Regions from separate parts of the Nonomuraea sp. NPDC005730 genome, predicted to be linked through region 3. Evidence: riboswitches for the same ligand, from Rfam matches in the RefSeq annotation. Region 3 holds a riboswitch; each other region holds the start of a gene.
The links. A riboswitch is a leader RNA that binds a small molecule or an ion and turns the genes downstream of it on or off. The one in region 3 is predicted to bind cobalamin.
Positions count from the first base shown of each region.

Region 1 (3,265 bases), on a different contig from region 3:
CGTCGGCCTCGCCGATCAGCCGGGCCGTCCTGACCGTGACCAGCTCGGGGTCGCCGGGGCCCAGGCCGACTCCGTACAGGCGTCCTGACATGGTCATCACTCCGTCTCGTTCGCGATGGCGTTGATCGCGGCCGCCGTCATCGCGCTGCCGCCGCGACGGCCGTGCACCACCAGGTGCTCCAGGTCGCTGTCGGCCAGCGCCTGCTTGGACTCGGCCGCGCCGATGAAGCCGACCGGGATGCCGAGCACGGCCGCGGGGCGCCCCGCGCCCTCGGCCACCAGCTCCAGCAGCCGGAACAGGGCGGTCGGCGCGTTCCCGATCGCCACCACCGCGCCCTCAAGGCGGTCGCGCCACAGCTCCAGGGCCGCGGCGCTGCGGGTGGTGCCGAGGCGTTCGGCCAGCTCGGGCACGCGCGGATCGCCCAGCGTGCACAACACTTCGTTGCCCGCGGGCAGCCTGCGCCGGGTCACGCCGGAGGCGACCATCATGGCGTCGCACAACACCGGCGCGCCGCCGCGCAGCGCCTCCCTGGCCCGCGCGACCACCCCCGGGGACCAGGCCAGGTCGGTCACGAGGTCGGTCATGCCGCACGCGTGGATCATGCGCACCGCCACCTGGGCGACCTCGGGCGGCAGGCCCGTGAGGTCGGTCTCGGCGCGGATGGTCGCGAACGAGCGCCGGTAGATCTCGGCACCGTCGCGGATGTAGTCGCTCACTCCTGGCGTTCCTCGTATCCCTTGATCGTCGCGATCATCTGGCGGACCGGGCCGCGAGGCAGGCCGCAGCGCCGCTCGCAACCGGCCCAGTGGACGGGCGTGGCGGGCGCGCGGCCGAGGCCCCGCACCCACTGCCCGGCATCCGCCCGCACGTCGGCGAGCGCCTTCGCGCAGCCGGGACGGCCGGTGCAGGCGGTGACCCCGGCCCAGGGGGAGTCCGGGTCGGTGGCGAGCCCGATGGCGGCCAGCGCCCGCTCGGTCCGGTCCGCCTCGCCGGGGGAGAGGTCCGGCAGGACGACGGTCCGCCAGGGCGTCAGGCGCACCGGCCGCCCGATGTCCGCGAGGGCTCCGGCCTGGGCGGACGTCAGCCGGCCGAGCGGCACGAGTGCCTCGATCGCCACGCGGCCGTCCCGCTGCGCGATCCTGCCCGCGGACGGGCGGCGCGCGGAGGCGGGCGGGGCGTCCGCGGCGTCCGCGGCGTCCATCCGGCCTGGTTCGCCGGCGCGCAGGCGGGCGGCGATCCTGACGGGGCCGTCCGGCAGCTCGCGGATGCGCCAGGCGCGCGGGCCGTCGGGGGGCAGCTCGTCCAGGAACGCCTCGGCGGCGTCGATCATGAGCGGGACGGCCGCGTCCGGGGCGACGGTCAGCCCGGTGTCGGTGCCGGCGAGCAGCAGGCGTCCGGTCGCCACGTAGGTGACGTCCGCGCCGAGCCCGGCGACGTCCCGCGTGCCGTCGTCCAGGGCGAACAGGAAGCGCCCCGGCAGGGCGGCCAGCCGGGGCCGCGCGCACAGCGCCCGGTCCAGGGCGTCCGCCATCGCCAGCACGTCCAGCAGCCCGTCCGGCCCGCGCCCGCTCAGCGGCGAGGCCAGGATGTTGCGCACCCGCTCGTGCGCGGGCGACGGCAGCAGCCCGGCCGCCGCGATCCGCCCGGCGAAGACCTCGGGCGAGCGCAGCCCCCGCACCTGGACGTTCGCCCGCGACGTCAGCTCGATCACCCCCGTTCCCAGCTCGGCCGCGCAGACGGCGAGCACGCGGAGCCGCGCGGCCGACACCGCGCCGCCGGGCAGGCGCACGCGGGCGAGCGGGCCGTCGGCGGCCTCGTGCACCTGGAGCGCCCCGGGACAGGCATCGGGCCGCGTACGTCCGGAAGATTCACCTACGGGCACGAAGGGATCGTAACGCCACTTCTGGGACGGGTCGCTCCTGTCGTAAGCTTCGGCGTAGGCGATGGCAATGGGAGGAAGCCGGTGCGAAACCGGCGCGGTCCCGCCACTGTGACCGGGGAGCGAACCCCACCACGAGGCCACTGCCCGGAAACGGGCGGGAAGGCCGGGGTGAGCGTCGATCCGGGAGCCAGGAGACTCCTGCCGTCGTGTCACCCGCGACCGGGGCGAGGACCCCGAGGGAGGAATGCGCCGTGCCTGGCGACAGCCGTACCGTTCTGCTGCTCTCCACCTCCGACACCGACCTGCTGAGCGCTCGCGCCTGCGGGGCGGGCTACCGTCTGGGCAATCCCGCCCGGCTGACCGCCGAGGACGTCCCCGGCCTGACGGAGGGGACCGACCTCGTCGTGGTGCGCCTGCTGGGCGGGCGGCGGGCCTGGGCCGAAGGGCTCGACGCGCTGCTGGCCGGGCCGCGCCCGGTGGTGGTGCTGGGCGGGGAGCAGGCTCCCGACGCCGAGCTGATGGAGCTGTCCACGGTCAGCGGCGGGGTGTGCGCCGAGGCACACGCCTACCTGGCCCATGGCGGTCCGGCCAACCTGGCCCAGCTGCACGCGTTCCTGTCCGACACCGTCCTGCTGACCGGGCACGGGTTCGAGCCGCCCGCCCCGGCCCCCACCTGGGGAAGGCTGGACCGCCCCGCCAGGACCACCGGCGGTCCCGTGGTGGGCGTGCTCTACTACCGGGCGCACCACATGGCCGGCAACACCGCGTTCGTCGAGGCGTTGTGCGACGCCGTCGAGGACGCGGGCGGGCAGGCGCTGCCGGTCTTCTGCTCGTCCCTGCGCGCGGCCGAGCCGGAGCTGCTGGACACGCTGCGCGCGGCGGACGCGCTGGTCGTCACGGTGCTGGCGGCGGGTGGCTCCCGTCCGGCCACCGCGGGAGCGGGCGGCGACGACGAGGCATGGGACGTCGGCGCGCTGGCCGAGCTCGACGTGCCCATCCTGCAAGGACTCTGCCTGACCACCACCCGGCAGGCGTGGGAGGAGAACGACGACGGGCTGTCGCCGCTGGACGCGGCCTCCCAGGTGGCGATCCCGGAGTTCGACGGGCGGATCATCACGGTGCCGTTCTCGTTCAAGGAGATCGACCCCGACGGGCTGACCGTCTACGTCGCCGACCCCGAGCGGGCCGCCCGGGTGGCGGGCATCGCGGTGCGCCACGGCCTGCTGCGGCACACCCCTCCCGCCGAACGGCGGCTGGTGGTGATGTTGTCGGCGTACCCGACCAAGCACTCCCGCGTCGGCAACGCGGTCGGGCTGGACACCCCCGCGAGCACCGTCCGGCTGCTGGCCCGCCTCGCCGAGGCGGGTTACGACCTGGGCGAC
Region 1 is NZ_JBEXYK010000077.1:5,400-8,664, reverse strand. It holds gene ABZ444_RS45715 (precorrin-2 C(20)-methyltransferase) at 1-91, opposite strand, end outside; gene ABZ444_RS45710 (precorrin-8X methylmutase) at 97-717, opposite strand; gene cobG (precorrin-3B synthase) at 714-1,883, opposite strand; cobalamin riboswitch at 1,923-2,100, shown strand; gene cobN (cobaltochelatase subunit CobN) at 2,135-3,265, shown strand, end outside.
Region 1: another riboswitch for cobalamin. It lies ahead of cobN (cobaltochelatase subunit CobN); the one in region 3 lies ahead of ABZ444_RS24560 (CbtB domain-containing protein).

Region 2 (3,265 bases), on a different contig from region 3:
TGCTGGACGAGCACATCTCGCTCGTCCTGGGCGCCGAGCAGGGCGCGCTGCGGTACGCCACCGGCGCCTACGGGTTCTGGCGGGCGCACGTGCGGGTGCTGCTGGCGCAGGCGGGCGTCCCGGAGACCGAGGCGCTGGCCGACATCCTGCTCGCCCCGCTGGGCCCCGAGGTCTACGCCGAGCAGCGCAGGCGCGGGCTCACCCCCGAGCAGATCACCGCCGCCCTGGCCCGGCTGGCGCACGGCATCGTCGACCGGGAGGCCGGGCGCTGACCGCGCCGGCGGCGGCCCACCCCCAGGCCGCCGCCTTGTCGTACGGGTCGACGTTCCTGAAGGCCATCCCGACGATCTCCTCGACGTCGAGGGGCCGGCCCGTCCCGCCTGCCCGCTCCGGTCGCGGGGTTACGCGGTGAGGGCGTCGTGCAGGAAGCGGCGGATGTCCGCCCGCGCGTCCTCGGCCTGGGGGGCCAGGACCGGCATGCTGAGGAAGGCGTGCCCGGCCCCCGGGTACTCGGCCAGGCGGGCGGGGGTGCCGGCGGCCTGCAGCGCCTCGGCGTAGCGGCGGCCGTGGTCGGCGATCGGGTCGTGGGTCGGCACCGCCACGAACGCCGGGGCCAGCCCGCCCAGGTCGTCGGCATGCAGCGGGGAGAGCGCGCGGGCGTCCGTTCCCTCGGGCACGGCGAGCCGGTGGAACAGCCGCAACACCGGCACGCTGAGCGTCGGGGTGTCGGCGTACTGGGTCATCGAGGGGTGGTCGAACATCGTCCCGGCCACCTCCACGGCGGGGTTGACCAGCACCTGGGCCTTCAAGGGCAGGCCGGCGTCGCGGGCCCTGATCGCCGCCAGGGCGCAGATCAGGCCGCCGCAGCTCTCGCCGAACAGGACGGTCCGCGCCGGGTCGACGCCCCACTGCGCGGCGTTCTCCAGCACGTGCCGGAGCACGTCCCAGCCGTCGTCGGCGGCGGCGGCCAGCGGCGTGCGCTGGTCGAGGAGGCGGTGGTCCACCGAGACGACGACGGCGGGCAGGTGAGCGGCGAGGTGGCTGTTGACCCAGTCGCTCTGCGGCGCCGTGCCGACGAAGCCGCCTCCGTGCACGTGGAGCACGAGCGGCAGCACGTCCCCGCCGCCCGGCTCGGCCGCTGCTCGCGGCCGGTGGACCCGGACGGGGATGTCGCGGCCGGGCAGTGCCACCGTCCGCCAGTCGATGGTGACGCCGGGGTCCGGCCGGCCGGTGATCGCCTGTGCCTCGACGGAGGCGCGCAGCCGGTTCTCCGCCTCGGCGTAGGCGGCCAGTTCGGCGGCGGTGACGGTGTCCCAGTCCGGCACGACCGGACGCAGGCCGGTGGAGGTCTCGCTCATGGACGTCTCCTCAGAGTTTCGCTACTTGAAGTTTCGATACCTAAAGTAGCGAAAACGTGGCATCGCCGGCCTGTGACGTCGATCACATCCATCCGCCTCGCGGTCCGCGGACAGGACGGCCTGGCCGGCCTTGCGGCAGGCGGGCGGATCGCAGCCTGGGTTCTTCGCAACACGACATGTTGGGTGTGACTTTTTGATCCGCCCTATATATGGTGTCTCCCGCAGCCGGTTCGGTCGCCCCGCCAGGGCGGCCGAGGCAAGAGGGAACCCGGTGGAAATCCGGGACTGCCCCGCAGCGGTGAGTGGGAACGACCGCCGTCAGACGCACTGGGCCGAAGGCCTGGGAAGCGACGGCCAGTAGGCAGCGACAGCATGCCCATGAGTCCGAAGACCTGCCGGCGCGCCGCGCGCGATCATGCGTGCGCGGCTGCTCCGAGGCCGCGCGGGACGGTGGACGGACTGGCGAGAGGGCTGTGGCGCCTCGCCGTCCGCCTCCTGCGCGCGTTCTCGGCAACTGACCGAGTTCACGAGGGGAGAGCGCAGTGACGGTCACAGGGGACCCGATGACGGACCTGGCCGGGACGGCGCGGGCGGACGCCGACAGGTCCGCGCCGCGGCGCGTCCAGATGCAGGTGCGCAAGCGCAACGGCACCGCGGAGCCGGTGGACGTCAACAAGATCGTACGTGCGGTGGAGCACTGGGCGACCGATCTGACGGACATCGACCCGATGCGGGTGGCCACCAAGACGATCAGCGGCCTCTACGACGGGGCCACCACCGCCGAGCTGGACCGGCTGTCCATCCAGACGGCCGCCGAGATGATCGGCGAGGAGCCGCAGTACTCGCGCCTGGCCGCGCGGCTGCTGTCGGGCTACATCGACAAGGAGGTCCGCGGGCAGGGCGTGGCCTCCTTCAGCCAGGCGATCCGGCTGGGCCACGCCGAGGGGCTCGTCGGCGACGAGACCGCCGAGTTCGTCAACGCCAACGCCCGCAAGCTCGACGACGCCATCGACCTCACCGCCGACCTGCGGTTCGAGTACTTCGGGCTGCGCACGGTCTATGACCGCTACCTGCTGCGCCACCCGTCCACCCGGCTGGTGGTGGAGACGCCGCAGTACTGGCTGCTGCGCGTGGCCTGCGGGCTGGCCGAGACGCCCGCCGAGGCCGTCGGCTTCTACCGGCTCATGTCGTCGCTGGCCTATCTGCCCAGCTCGCCGACGCTGTTCAACTCCGGCACCCGGCACACCCAGATGTCCTCCTGCTACCTGGTCGACTCGCCCCGTGACGAGATCGGCTCCATCTACGACCGTTACGCCCAGGTGGCACAGCTGTCGAAGTTCGCCGGCGGGATCGGCATCTCCTGGTCGCGGGTGCGCTCCCGGGGCGCGCTGATCCGCGGCACGAACGGGCACTCCAACGGCATCGTCCCGTGGCTGCGCACGCTCGACGCGTCGGTGGCCGCCGTCAACCAGGGCGGCCGGCGCAAGGGCGCCGCCTGCGTCTACCTGGAGCCCTGGCACCCGGACGTCGAGGAGTTCCTGGAGCTGCGCGACAACACCGGCGAGGACGCCCGCCGCACCCACAACCTCAACCTGGCCAACTGGATCCCCGACGAGTTCATGCGCCGCGTCGAGGCCGACGGCATCTGGTCGCTGTTCGACCCCGACGAGGTCCCTGAGCTGCCCGACCTGTGGGGCGAGGCGTTCGAGGAGGCCTACCGCGCCGCCGAGCGCGACGGCCGGTACGTCCGGCAGGTCAAGGCCCGCGACCTGTACGCCAAGATGATGCGCACCCTCGCCCAGACCGGCAACGGCTGGATGACCTTCAAGGACGCCGCCAACCGCCTGTGCAACCAGGCGGCCGAGCCCGGCAACGTGGTGCACCTGTCCAACCTGTGCACCGAGATC
Region 2 is NZ_JBEXYK010000085.1:12,639-15,903, reverse strand. It holds gene ABZ444_RS47375 (helix-turn-helix domain-containing protein) at 1-272, shown strand, start outside; gene ABZ444_RS47370 (alpha/beta hydrolase) at 402-1,358, opposite strand; cobalamin riboswitch at 1,568-1,773, shown strand; gene ABZ444_RS47365 (ribonucleoside-diphosphate reductase subunit alpha) at 1,901-3,265, shown strand, end outside.
Region 2: another riboswitch for cobalamin. It lies ahead of ABZ444_RS47365 (ribonucleoside-diphosphate reductase subunit alpha); the one in region 3 lies ahead of ABZ444_RS24560 (CbtB domain-containing protein).

Region 3 (3,265 bases):
CTCCCTGGAACACGCTCACCCCGGTAGCGATGATCACGGCGCCGGCGGCCACCGCCAGCGCCCGGATCGCCCATCCGCGCCTGGAGCGTGGACGGCCGGCGCGGGCCAGGAGAGCCGCCCGCGCTGCGGCTTGGGCGTCGGGGGCCGGCGGCGCCGGGCGCGCCCAGTCCTCGCGCAGCCTTTCGAGGTCGTTCATGATCCGTCCCTTTCCAGTGCGGCTTGGATTCTTCTGCGGGCCCGGTGCAGTCGTGAGCGGGCCGTTCCGGCCGGGATGCCGAGCGCGCTGCCCGCTTCCTCCGAGGTCAGCTCCGCCCAGGCGACCAGGAGCAGCACGTCCCGATCGCGATCGGCGATCTCGGCGAGCGCCTCGGCCAGCCGGGACGTGCGGGCTCCCGCGTCGACGGCCCCGGCGACCTGGTCGGCGTGGTCCTCCACGGGGCTGTCGGCGCCCGCCTTGGCCAGGGCCCGGTACTGGCGTACTTCGGCGCGATGATGGCGGGCGATGAGGTTGGAGGCGATGCCGTACAACCAGGGCCGCGCGTCGGCGCGGGAGACGTCGTAGCCTGCCCGTTTGTCGAAGGCGATGAGGAACGTCTCCGCGGCGACGTCGTCGGCCAGGCCCGCGCCTAACCTGCGCGCGGCATAGCCGTGGATCTCGGGGTAGTAGCGGTCGAATATGGCGGCGAAGCGCTCCGGCTCCCGCCTGGACTGTTCGATGATCACGGCGTCCGCTGCCTGGGCCGGCAGCGCGCGTGACATCGAGGTCACCTCTCGATCCCTGGGTTCACACCGGTTCTTCACCGATCACGGGACAAGTGTTCACGACGTCTGCTCACCCCAGCCTGGCGGGAGCCGGCGCGGCTGCATACCGGAACCGGCCGCTGGTGATGAGGCCGCCGCCGATCGTCCCGATGACGAAGCCCAGTGACAGCAGGGCGCCGTTGACGCCGAGTTTCCGTCGTCATGTGGCCGGAGTGCGGCCGGTCGCGAAGATCGACCAGAGCCCTGCTGAAGGTACATCTGCCAGGTGCAGGACGAGCGGATGCGATCCGCTAAGGACGGAGCAAAGTCACCGAGCAGGAGAGCTGGCTGAGCAGCTCCAGTTGATCGAAATACAGGCGCAAACTCGTTATGAGTCCGTCTTCCACCGTGCAGACATAACAGCATCGCAAACGAACAGGGCGACCCGTCGCGGCAAGCACCTGACCGTCGGGCATGGTGTACGGCCCTCGATGGGTGCCCACCATGAGAAGCTCGTCGACGGTTGTGGCCTCACCTTCGGAGGACTCCGTGATCACCGCCCGGACGTCGGGGAATGCCGCCCAGAACTCCTCCAGATAGGAGGCCAGCTCGCTGTGTCCCTGAGATACGCCTTCGGGGCTGATGGACACCCCGGTCGGGCTGAAAGTGCGAAGTAGCGCCTGCATATCGTGAGCGTTGAACGCGTCCGTATAGCGGTCGCGCACCTCGCGGGCAACATTCATGGCACCGGATCCCTCCCCAATCGCTCGATGCCCAACCTGGCTCCCGATATGCGGTCGAATCACCAACGCATGCTAGATCCGCAGTCCTGACTGCCTTGGCACGGAGCGGGGTGGCGGCGAACCCGGGACGGGGCGTACCTGGCCGGCGACCCGGGGGCCATCGTTCGCATATTGACGCGAACGTGAGGAAAGGATACGTTCCGGTAGATTTCACGGTTGTCCAAGGGAAATCCGGTGAGATGCCGGTGCGGACGCGCCACTGTATCCGGGACGTGGATCCCGGGAGCCAGGTCGCTTGGCAGCCGTGACCTCGTGATATGGGACGCGTGACCCCTGAGGAGGCTTGACATGAGTGGGTTGTCCACCCCTTCGACGATTCCCTTTCCGCGCCTGCGCCCTTGGCTGCTGCTGGCCGTGCCCGTGCTGCTGCTGGTGGCCTACCTGGTTCTGATGGACAACGGCGCCATCTCCCAGACCGGCACCTTCCTGCACGAGCTGATGCACGACGGGCGTCACCTGCTCGGCGTGCCCTGCCACTGAGGGCCGGGCATGGTACGCACCTTCCTGGCCAGAGGTCTGCTCATCGGACTCCTGGCCGGACTGATCGCGGGCGCCTTCGCCTTCGCCTTCGGTGAACCTCGCGTGGATCACGCGATCGCCCTGGAGGAGGCCGCCGCCCGGTCCGGGTCGCCCGATCCGGACGCCGGGACGGCCGGGCACGGCCACGCCGAAGCGGCCGAGCACAGCCACGGCGAGGAGGCCGTGGTCGGCAGGCCCGTGCAGAAGGCGGGGCTGTTCCTGGCCACCGGCCTCTACGGGCTCGCCGTGGGCGGGGTGTTCGCCCTGGTGTTCGCCGGGCTGCGCGGGCGGGTCGGCCCACGTTCCGACGGGCGGCTGGCAGTGGCCGCGGCCGGTACGGCGTTCGCCGCGATCATCCTCGTGCCCTTCGTGAAATATCCGGCCAACCCGCCTGCGGTGGGTGATCCGGACACCATCGACAGCCGCACGCTGCTCTACGTGGTGATGATCCTCGTCGGGCTGGCGGCGACGGCGATCGCGGTGGCGACGGCCCGCCGCGTCGAGGGCGACCCGTGGGCGCGCTGGACGGCGGCGGCGGTCGCGTTCCTCGTGCCCGTCGTCGCCGCGTGGTGGTTGCTGCCGGCGGTCGACGAGGTGCCCGAGGGGTTCCCCGCCACGCTGCTGTGGGAGTTCCGGCTCGCCTCGATCGGCACGCAGCTCGTCTTCTGGGCGGCGTTCGGCGTGCTGTTCGGCTGGGCGAGCGACCGGGCGGAGCGACGCGCGGCGGCTCATCCGCTGGTCGCGGCGCCGAGCTGAGCAGGGTGCTGTTCGTCCGGCATGCCACGACACCGGGGATGCGGGCCGGCTGCTTTCCCGCCGACGAGGACGCCGACGCGGCGAGCCTGACCAGGGCCGCCGCGTTACGGCCCGTCGAGGCGTCGGCGGCCTGGGCCGCTCCCGGCAGGGCCGCGCGGCAGACGGCCGCCGCCATGGGGCTGGCGGCACGCGAGACCCCCGCCCTGGCGGAGGCGGACTGCGGCCGGTGGCGGGGCCTGCCGTACGGGCGGGTCGCGCTGGAGGAGCCGGACGCGCTGGCGAGCTGGCTGGCCGACCCGCACGCCGCCCCGCACGGCGGTGAGTCGCTGGCCGCGCTCGCCGCCAGGGTGGCCGGCTGGCTCGATTCGGTCCGGGACGAGCCGCGAGCCGTCGTGGTCTGCGACGCGGGCGTCATCAGAGCGGCGCTCGGCCACGTCCTGGGGCTG
Region 3 is NZ_JBEXYK010000021.1:126,446-129,710, forward strand. It holds gene ABZ444_RS24545 (CU044_5270 family protein) at 1-196, opposite strand, end outside; gene ABZ444_RS24550 (RNA polymerase sigma factor) at 193-759, opposite strand; gene ABZ444_RS24555 (nuclear transport factor 2 family protein) at 1,053-1,484, opposite strand; cobalamin riboswitch at 1,669-1,798, shown strand; gene ABZ444_RS24560 (CbtB domain-containing protein) at 1,833-2,024, shown strand; gene ABZ444_RS24565 (CbtA family protein) at 2,034-2,819, shown strand; gene ABZ444_RS24570 (histidine phosphatase family protein) at 2,825-3,265, shown strand, end outside.